3 regions of the Sinorhizobium garamanticum genome follow, and region 3 is predicted to be linked to each of the others. Evidence: riboswitches for the same ligand, from Rfam matches in the RefSeq annotation. Region 3 holds a riboswitch; each other region holds the start of a gene.
The links. A riboswitch is a leader RNA that binds a small molecule or an ion and turns the genes downstream of it on or off. The one in region 3 is predicted to bind thiamine pyrophosphate.
Positions count from the first base shown of each region.

Region 1 (3,266 bases), 760 kb from region 3:
AACTTCGCGGCGCAGTTGGCCGCGAGCGGAAAGCGGACGCTCTTGATCGATGGCGATATCCGCAAGCCCGGCCTCACCCAGATGATCACGCCCGCCCCTCGCACGGGGCTCGTCGAGACGCTGATGGGTGAAGCCACCTGGCCCGCCGGCATCAAGGTCGACCAGCGCACCAAACTTGCGATCTTCCCTGTCGGCGGCGGGGCGTCCAACCATCAACCCCATCAGAGCCACGAACTGCTCGCCTCGGCTGCCATGGCAAACTTGATCGAGAATGCACGCAGCTCGTTCGACTACGTGGTCGTCGACCTCGCTCCGCTGGCGCCTGTCGTGGATGCGAAGGCCTTCGCTTCGCTTGCAGATGGTTTCATCTTCGTTGTCGAATGGGGAAAAACGCCGTCCCGACTGGTGCGCGACGTTCTGCATTCCGAGCCGCAGATCAATTCCAAGGTGCTCGGGGTTATCCTCAACAAGACCGACATGGATGAGCTTTCGAAGTACAGCGACTTCGGCGGTGTCGAGAAATATCGACATCGTTACGGCAAATACTATGTCGAGCATTCGATCAGCGGGGACCGCCCCGCAGCTTGAGCCGATGGGTGTCCGCATCTGCCATAGGTGGATGCGGATGCGGCCCCGCTCGATCTTTTCATTGTTCCATTGGATCAACAAAATGATCTACCGATTTGAAATTCCGCCGTTTTTGGCGAAACGCCCTACGACGGCTTTCGATCGACTCTGAAGATCCAGGCCAGCGCCATCAGTGCGACCACGCCCGCCAGAATGGCGAGTGCCAGGACATAGAACAGGAAAAATTCGAGCAGGCTCGGAACAAGCCGCAGCGCACGACCCAACACCGTCGGCGACCGACGCCAATCCGGCAGTTCGTCTCGGTTGAAAGCTTCCAAACGACGTGCAAGGAACTGCATATATCGCTGCCTTCGTGGAACCAGTCCATTAACCATGGACCAAAACATGTTGCGTCGCAACAGTGGCGACACCGGGGCGGCAGCTCGCATTCGACCTTGGGATACGGTGGTCCCATCACCACCAGCGGTGGAAGTGATGCACAGGCCCCCGTCCTGCGCCCACCGACAAGGTATTCGCTGCGGAAAGCGCAGCATGCAGGTAGGCCTTCGCCTCGCGCACCGCCTCCACCAAAGGCCGTCCGAGCGCGAGACCGGCAGCGATGGCCGCCGAAAGCGTGCAGCCTGTGCCGTGATCGTTGATCGTCTCGATCCGGGCAGCCGGGAGGCGGACAATCGCGTTGCCGTCAAAGAAGAGATCCGTTGCCTCGCTGCCTCGCCGATGACCGCCCTTGACCAGCACGGAACGGGCACCGGTCTTGAGAATGGCTTCGGCCTGCCGCGCCATCTCCGTTTCGTCCTCGGCGACGGAACGGCCGGTCAGCAATGCGGCCTCCGGCAGGTTCGGAGTGGCAACCAGTGCCAGCGGCAGGAGTTCATCTACCAGCGCCGCCACAGCATCCGGCCGCAGCAACCGGTCGCCGGAAGTCGCCACCATGACCGGATCGACAACGACCTGCTTACCGAAGCGGCGCAGTCCGTCGGCGATGGCGGCGATCGTCTCCCGGCGCGAGACCATGCCAATCTTGACGGCGGCGACGTTGAGATCGGAAAGGACCGCGTCGATCTGTGCCGTGACGATTTCCGGTGAAAGGTCGGCAACGGCGGCGACGCCCTTCGTATTTTGCGCCGTCACCGCGGTGATGACGCTGGCGCCATAGACACCGAGGGCGGAGAAAGTCTTGAGGTCAGCCTGAATGCCGGCCCCACCGCCGGAATCGGAGCCTGCGATGGTCAGCGCGATTGGCGTCATCGGATTTTCACCGTGACGACAGATAGAAACGAAAAAAGGCGCATCATGGTCGGTCTCCAGATTGGAACATCACGGAGATCCAGGAAATCGCGGAGAAGTGGCTAGAGCGCCTTCAAAGGCCCTGTTCCCGTTCCTACGCCGGCATAACCCGGATCAGGTTCAAGGGTCCGGCTCACCGCCATCTCAGCACCGCTCAGTGCTCCCCTCGGAATGTTGGCATTGTATCGGACAGCGGTGCCTATCTGTCAACGTGGTCGCCAGTCGGCTCGCCTGTGGTGTCTGCGAAGGCCTCATGAACCTCGTTGCGCGCGATCTCTGCGAGCGTGCCATCGCTAAATCGATACCGATCAAGGTGTCATGCAGTAGGACAATTGATACCGTTTCATCATGCCCTGTCAGACACGAAGGCTAGTGATGCCCTGCGCCCGATTGCGCGCAGGCGGTCAACGCCGAGACCGTCACGCGCACTTGCCGAGATGCCCGCCAGCACCGCCATCACATAGTCGGCGATCTCGTCCGCCCGGTCAGTCTCTCGCCGGGCGATGGCGTCGCGCACCACCTGCCGGCTGCGACGCCAGAGCGTCTTTGCCTTGTCGCAAGCGACGGCATCCGTACCGCCGCGCGCACCTTCGATAACCAGACAGCCAGTTGCTTCAGGATGTGCCGTATAGGACACCGCTGCTGCTTCGAACAGCGCCGCCAGCGCGTCGTCCAATGACTTTTCCGGCGCGAGCAAATGATCGAAGTCCAGGCCTTCCGTCTTCGCGTAGCGCTCCAGCGCACGCCCGTAGAGATCGGCCTTGCTGCCGAATGCGGCATAGAAGCTCGGCGGATTGATCCCGAGAGCTCCCGTCAGGTCCGTGAGGCTGACCGCATCATACCCCCGTTGATGGAACAGCGCCTGCGCCTTGCCCACGGCTTCGTCGACGTCAAAGGCTCGAGGTCGGCCGCGCGGTTTCACATTTTTTGTATCGCTCACTACAAAATTCCTTGCACTCGCCTTCCATTCCTTTTATGTAGCGCCTACTACATTTTCCTCAAGGAGACAAACATGGCGAATTTCAGTGGAAAGAAGATTTTGGTCATCGGCGGCAGCCGCGGCATCGGTGCGGCCATCGTCCGGCGTTTCGCCAATGAAGGGGCGACCGTTGCCTTCACCTATGCAGGGGCAACCGAGGCGGCAAAAGCACTGGCGTCGGAAACGGCCTCGACTGCGATCCAATCCGATGCCGCGGACCGGGACGCCGTCGTCAGGGTTGTGAGGAACCAAGGCGCGCTCGATGTACTCGTGGTGAACGCGGGAACCCTGGTGCTCGGCGATCCCCTGGACGTGGATGCGGATGCCGTCGACCGGATGATCGACGTGAATGTACGCGCACCCTATCACGCGGCGGTCGAAGCCGCGCGGCAGATGCCCGAGGGCGGCCGCA
Region 1 is NZ_CP120374.1:422,063-425,328, forward strand. Features, by position in the region: gene PZN02_RS21885 (polysaccharide biosynthesis tyrosine autokinase) at 1-588, shown strand, start outside; gene PZN02_RS21890 (hypothetical protein) at 714-926, opposite strand; gene thiD (bifunctional hydroxymethylpyrimidine kinase/phosphomethylpyrimidine kinase) at 1,042-1,836, opposite strand; TPP riboswitch at 1,950-2,052, opposite strand; gene PZN02_RS21900 (TetR/AcrR family transcriptional regulator) at 2,222-2,815, opposite strand; gene bdcA (SDR family oxidoreductase) at 2,888-3,266, shown strand, end outside.
Region 1: it holds a riboswitch for thiamine pyrophosphate, as region 3 does, so the genes downstream of both, thiD (bifunctional hydroxymethylpyrimidine kinase/phosphomethylpyrimidine kinase) here and thiC (phosphomethylpyrimidine synthase ThiC) in region 3, are expected to answer to the same signal.

Region 2 (3,266 bases), on a different replicon from region 3:
CGCCTCGCCGCCCGAAAGCCGCTGCGGATCCTCTCGTCCCGTCAGCCCCAGATGCTGCAGCAGATAGTCGACGCGATAGGGATCGTCGCTCGGGCCAAGCCCCGCTTCCGCATAGGCCTGGGCCGTGTCAAAACCCTCGAAATCCGGCGCCTGGTGCAGGTAGCGCACCGTCGCCGAGGGATGACGGAAGATTTCCCCCGATTGCGGCTCGACGAGGCCGGCGGCCATCTTCATCAGCGTTGACTTGCCCGAGCCGTTGCGGCCGACAAGGCAGATGCGGTCGCCGGGCTCGACCTGCAGGTTGGCGCCGGCGAGCAGCGGCGCGCCGCCGAAGGTCAGAAAGATGTCATCGAGCTTCAGAATGGGTGGCGCCAAGATTTCAGGCTCCGGAAAGATCATAGGGACGGGCGAGAATGACCCCCCGGCCGGATTTCAAGGAAAAGCGGACCGGCCCCTCCGCAACGTTGGAAATGGTCCGGGACGAGCCGAAGGGCAAGGCGAAGCCGTCGAGCGGATAGCGCGCGTTTTCGATGGAAAGTCCGGAAAGCGCGTTGAGTCCGAGGATAGAGAAAAGGCTGCCTTTGGGAAGGTCGATCTCCTCAGAGCCCGGCAGCAAGGGATAGGCCTCCTCCTCGCCGGAGGTCATCAGCACCGGCAACCCCTCTTCGGCGATTGCCACGGCGCGCAGCAGATGCAGGAAGGCATGGTCGCTTCTGGTGCCGCCGAGGGCACCGGCGAAGATCAGCGATGTTGCACCCCGCGCGAGCGCCGCCTCGACCCCGATCTCGCCGTCGGTCGCGTTCTTGGCCGCCGGATGGCGCTCGCGCGGCACCTCGGCGAATGCGGCCAACAAAGCGTCGTCGGTCGAATCGAAGTCGCCGACCCAGAGCTCGGGAACGACACCGAGCGCCTTCGCATGGCGCATACCGCCGTCAGCCGCGATGAAGCGACTGCCGGAAAGCTGGCTCGCAAGCCGCTCGGTGCGGGTGAGCGTGCCGCCGAGAAGTATGGTGAAGGTCTGTTGGGCCATGGCAGAAGCCCATAGCGCAAAGGGACGACCAGATCACGATGATTTTCGGTCGAATCGACCCAAAATCATAACCGCGATCGATTCTAATGGGTTAGAGCGGGATGCGGGCGGAAAACCGCGCGCACTCATCCCGCTCTAAGGAAAAGGCCGAAAGCCATATTGCGGCAGCAAGGGTTGCGCTCTTCGGCGGCCCGATCGCTCGCGATCAGCTTTCCGACGGAGCTTCGCCGGGAAAAAGCATACCGGCATAAACGCCGGGCGTCGAATCCGCTATCTCCACTGCGCCGACGGTGCGGGCGTAAAAATCCGCAGGCCCGACGCCGCCGATGACAGCGTAGCCGTAACCAGCGGCGCGCATCGCGAGCAGGCTTTCGATAAGCAGTGCCTCGCCGATCCCCTGACCGCGCATAGCCTCGTCGACGCCTGTCGGCCCGAAGAAACCAAGCGCCGTCACGTCGTGGCAGGCGAAGCCGACGATCCGGTCCTCGTGAACGGCGACATGGATCCTGGTCGGCGTCGACGAGAAGGCGGCCTCCGCTTCCGCCGCCCAACCGGCGCCGAACCGTTCTTCGATCCAGCCGAGCACGATCCTGCGTTCCGCAGCCATCGCCCGGCGAATGCTGATGCCAGGATCGAGCCGGGAAGCACGCCTTTCAGGCAGGGCGTAGAGACGAACGAGCATGTCTGGCATGAGAATACCTCCCGCTACGGCGCCGCGTTCAATCAGACGCGCGGTGTCGCACTTTGAATTGCTGCATGTCTCCATCCTCAAATCAGCCAAGACTGAGGAAGCATGCGGTAGGCGAACAAACGTCGCCGACAATCGTTTGGACTAATAGCGCAGATGGCTTGGACGGCAAATGTTTCCGCCGAAACTCGGCTTGCCAGACCTGCCGCCGAAAGCTAAATCTTTTGCTGCTCTAACGGGGTGCCTTCGGTCCGATTGCGGAACCAAGGCTGAGAGGCTCACGCCAACCCGCGGAACCTGATCCGGCTCATACCGGCGGAGGGATTAGAAGCGATCGGACCGATGCGCCCTTTTCCCGCAACATCAACAAGAGGGGGAGAGAGGTGCCCGTCATGCCCATTTACACCAAATTGTTTCGCCGGCTGGCGATTACCGCGATTGTCGCAGCTTTGCCGTTCGGCGCCAGTGCCGCCGAAAAGACGCTGACGATCTACACCTATGAGAGTTTCATCAGTGAATGGGGGCCGGGCGCGAAAGTCGCCGAGGCTTTCGAGAAAACCTGCAGCTGCGACGTCAATTACGTCGGCGTCGCCGACGGCGTCGAACTCCTGACGCGACTGAAGCTCGAAGGCGAGCAGTCGAAGGCGGACATCGTGCTCGGCCTCGACACCAACCTCGTCGCGGAAGCCAAGGCGACGGGCTTCTTCGCCCCGCACGGTCTCGACACCGCGGCCTTGAAGGTCCCGGGCGGCTTCTCCGACGACACATTCGTTCCCTATGATTACGGCCATTTCGCCGTGATCTACGACACCGAGACGCTGCAGAACCCGCCGAAGAGCCTGAAGGAACTGGTCGAGGGCGATCCTTCGCAAAAGATCGTCATCGAGGATCCGCGCACCTCGACACCCGGCCTCGGGCTGCTGCTCTGGGTCAAATCGGTCTACGGCGATGAGGCGGCCGCCGCCTGGGCCAAGCTCAAGGACCGGGTGCTGACAGTGACCCCCGGCTGGTCGGAAGCCTACGGCCTCTTTACCAAGGGCGAAGCGCCGATGGTGCTGTCCTACACCACCTCTCCGGCCTACCACATGGTGTCGGAAAACACCGAACGCTATCAGGCCGCTCCCTTCGCCGAGGGCCACTACATCCAGATCGAAGTGGCCGGCGCAACAAAGAACGCCAAGGACCGGGAGCTTGCCAAGACGTTTCTGGCTTTCATGACCGGCCCGGAATTCCAGTCGATCATTCCGACGACCAACTGGATGATGCCGGTCGCGGCAACCAAGGAACCCCTGCCGGACGCTTTCGGCAAGCTCGTCACCCCGGAAAAGACATTCCTGATGTCTTCCGAGGAGGTCGCCGCCAACCGCAAGGCCTGGATCGACGAATGGCTGGCGGCCATGAGCAAGAACTGAGGCAGGCTTGTCCGGTGCGGTCGAAAGACGGATGACGATTGCCGCCGGGGCTTTCAGCCTCGGCGGCATTCTGCTGTTCGTCGCCCTCGCCATCGTCGCCCTCCTTGCCCAGTCTGGCGGCGGTTATGCCGGCGCC
Region 2 is NZ_CP120373.1:1,439,612-1,442,877, reverse strand. Features, by position in the region: gene PZN02_RS06700 (ABC-F family ATP-binding cassette domain-containing protein) at 1-375, opposite strand, end outside; gene PZN02_RS06695 (thiamine diphosphokinase) at 380-1,030, opposite strand; gene PZN02_RS06690 (GNAT family N-acetyltransferase) at 1,236-1,721, opposite strand; TPP riboswitch at 1,945-2,059, shown strand; gene thiB (thiamine ABC transporter substrate binding subunit) at 2,111-3,130, shown strand; gene thiP (thiamine/thiamine pyrophosphate ABC transporter permease ThiP) at 3,162-3,266, shown strand, end outside.
Region 2: it holds a riboswitch for thiamine pyrophosphate, as region 3 does, so the genes downstream of both, thiB (thiamine ABC transporter substrate binding subunit) here and thiC (phosphomethylpyrimidine synthase ThiC) in region 3, are expected to answer to the same signal.

Region 3 (3,266 bases):
GGCCCGCACCCGCCCGAGGATGTGGTCCTTGCTGGCACGATCGAGGATGACATTGTCGATCCCCGCAAGGGTCAGCAATTGCCCGAGCAGGAGACCGGACGGTCCCGAGCCGATAATGACGACCTGGGTTCGCATGGACCTCCTCCCCTCGAGCACGTCGCGCCCGCACCGAACTTGTCTTTTGTCAGGAAGTTTGCGCGCCGCCCGCGTCTGTCTCAATGGACATTTCAGCCAAGAAATTGCACTTATTGAACATTGACGCCGGGTGAGAACAATGAAGCGGGCGGTGCCGACATATGAGCTTTACGGCGAGGAGTCCGGAGAACGTCCGGATTTCTGGCTGCATTGCGAGACGATCCCCTCGCGCAGCCGCCTGCACCACTGGGAGATCGGCCTCCACCGCCATCAGAGCTTCTTTCAGATCCTGTACATCGCCGGGGGTTCGGGTGACGCCCTGTTCGGCGAGACGTCGCAAGCGATCTCTCCCCCGGCCGTAATCACCATTCCGCCCACCGTCAGCCATGGCTTCCGCTTTTCCCGCGACATCGACGGTTTTGTTTTCACAGTCCTTGCATCACACCTGCCGGCTGCCCCGGGCGGCCGCAGCAGGCTGGGCAAATGGCTGTCAATGGCTTGCCTGACGCCGCTCGGCGAAAGCGAAGACGGTCGCTACATCGCCGAGACCTTGCAGCGCCTGGCAGAGGAATGGCAAGCGCGGCGCAGCCACCGCACGGGCCTGCTCGACGCCTATCTCTCGACGGTACTGACGCTGACGGCGCGTCTCGCAGAAGCGCCGCGCATTGACGCAGCTGCCGCGGAAAGCGAGAACGAGCGCCGGATGGAGCGCTTCGACGCGCTGCTTCGACAGCACGTTCTTGCGCACCGGCCGGCCGCGTTTTACGCGCGAGAGCTCGGTCTGTCGCAAACCCATTTGAACCGCGTGGTCCGGGCGATGACCGGGCAGAGCGTACACGAGGTCATTGCTGAAAGGCTGTTGAACGCCGCGCGGCGCGAGCTCGTCTTCACGCGTGCGAGCGTCCAGGAGATCAGCTTCCGCCTCGGCTTTTCAGACGCGGCGTATTTCTCACGTTTCTTCGTGCGCCACATCGGGACCACGCCGCGGGCGTGGCGCATGGCGGAGCGGCAAAAGCTCGGCGTGTGACGGTACGCGCTGTCTCGTCGGGACGGTTGAGCAGGCAGCCTAAGACGCCGGCAATTCCTCGATCGAATCCACCCGATCCGGATAGAAGGCCATGTGGTCCTTGATTTCACGCACCGCCGCATGCGGGTTTTCATAGGTCCAGATGGCGTTTTTCGAGCGCTCGCCTCCTGGGGTAATGCTGTAATAGGACGCGTCGCCCTTGTAAGGGCAATGCGTCGAATGCTCGGTGCGTGCAAGCAGCGACATGTCGACGTCCTTGCGGGGAATATACTGCACCGGCGGATAGGACGCCTCGCGGAGCGTCAGTGCATCGCGCGTATCGGCAACGACGCGGCCGTCGAGCTTGACGACGACGCGCGCTGGGTTGTGGTCAATGGTGATCGGATGATCGGGCCCGGGAATTTTGAACGGCTTGTCTGACATGAGCGAACACCTTTCGATTTCATCCTTCCTACATAGGGTCAGGCCTCCCGCTTCCCAAGGGCGGCAGTGGGCCGCGCGGGCTTCACCCGGCCAAACGTCGAAAAAACAGGGTTGACGCAGCGGCGATATCGGTGACTATTTGCATCCATTCACCAGGGGGGTCCCGGCAAGGGGCTGAGATACTGCTAAAGCGCGCAGTGACCCGTTGAACCTGATCCAGTTCATACTGGCGTAGGGACGGTGCGGACGTGCGAAGGCCAGGATTCCGATTCTCCGTGATCCATCGGCGTAGCGTCTTTTCATCCTTCCGGCTTCAGAACTGGGTCTCCAACGCGAAAACTTTGGAGCCTCAAGATGAATGTTTTCAAGCCTCTCGCAGCGCCCTCGGTCACGCAGGGCCCTCTTCCGGCCTCGCAGAAAGTCTACAAGCCCGGCGAGATCCATCCAGATATCCGCGTGCCGATGCGCGAGATCGCGCTGCATCCGACCTCGGGCGAGCCGCCGGTCACCGTCTATGATTCCTCCGGCCCCTATACGGTGGAGGGCGCGAACATTCGCATCGAGGCGGGCCTGCCGCCGCTTCGCCGCGACTGGATCCTTGGACGCGGCGACGTCGACGTCTATCAGGGCCGCAGCGTCAAGGCGGAAGACAACGGCTTTGCGACCGGCGAGAAACTGACGCCCGAATTTCCCGTTCGCCATGAGCCGCTGCGCGCCAAGAGCGGACAGGCCGTTACCCAGCTTGCCTATGCCCGCGCGGGCATCATCACGCCGGAAATGGAATTCATCGCCATCCGCGAAAATCTCGGCCGCAAGGCGGCGAGGGAGGCGCTTCAGCGCGACGGTGAAAGCTTCGGTGCATCGGTTCCCGATTTCGTCACGCCGGAATTCGTTCGCCAGGAAGTCGCCGCCGGCAGGGCCATCATTCCGGCCAACATCAACCATCCGGAATCCGAGCCGATGATCATCGGCCGCAATTTCCTGGTAAAGATCAACGCCAACATCGGCAATTCCGCCGTCACCTCGTCGATGGCCGAGGAAGTCGAGAAGATGGTCTGGGCGACCCGCTGGGGCGCCGACACGGTGATGGACCTTTCGACCGGCCGCAACATCCACAACATTCGCGAATGGATCATCCGCAATTCGCCGGTGCCGATCGGCACGGTTCCGCTCTATCAGGCGCTCGAGAAGGTGAACGGCATCGCCGAGGATCTCACCTGGGAGGTCTATCGCGACACGCTGATCGAGCAGGCCGAGCAGGGAGTCGACTATTTCACCATCCATGCCGGCGTGCGGCTGCCCTACATCCCGCTGACGGTCGACCGCGTCACCGGCATCGTCTCGCGCGGCGGCTCGATCATGGCCAAGTGGTGCCTGCATCACCACCGCGAGAGCTTCCTCTACGAGCATTTCGAGGAGATCTGCGACATCTGCCGCGCCTATGACGTCTCCTTCTCGCTCGGCGATGGCCTGCGTCCCGGCTCGATCGCGGATGCCAACGATGCCGCGCAGTTCGCGGAGCTCGAAACGCTCGGGGGGCTCACGAAGATCGCCTGGGCGAAGGATTGCCAGGTGATGATCGAAGGGCCCGGCCACGTGCCGATGCACAAGATCAAGGAGAACATGGACAAACAGCTTTCCGTCTGCGGCGAGGCGCCCTTCTACACGCTCGGGCCGCTGA
Region 3 is NZ_CP120374.1:1,655,312-1,658,577, reverse strand. Features, by position in the region: gene pobA (4-hydroxybenzoate 3-monooxygenase) at 1-135, opposite strand, end outside; gene PZN02_RS27575 (helix-turn-helix domain-containing protein) at 275-1,162, shown strand; gene PZN02_RS27570 (DUF427 domain-containing protein) at 1,202-1,585, opposite strand; TPP riboswitch at 1,730-1,841, shown strand; gene thiC (phosphomethylpyrimidine synthase ThiC) at 1,940-3,266, shown strand, end outside.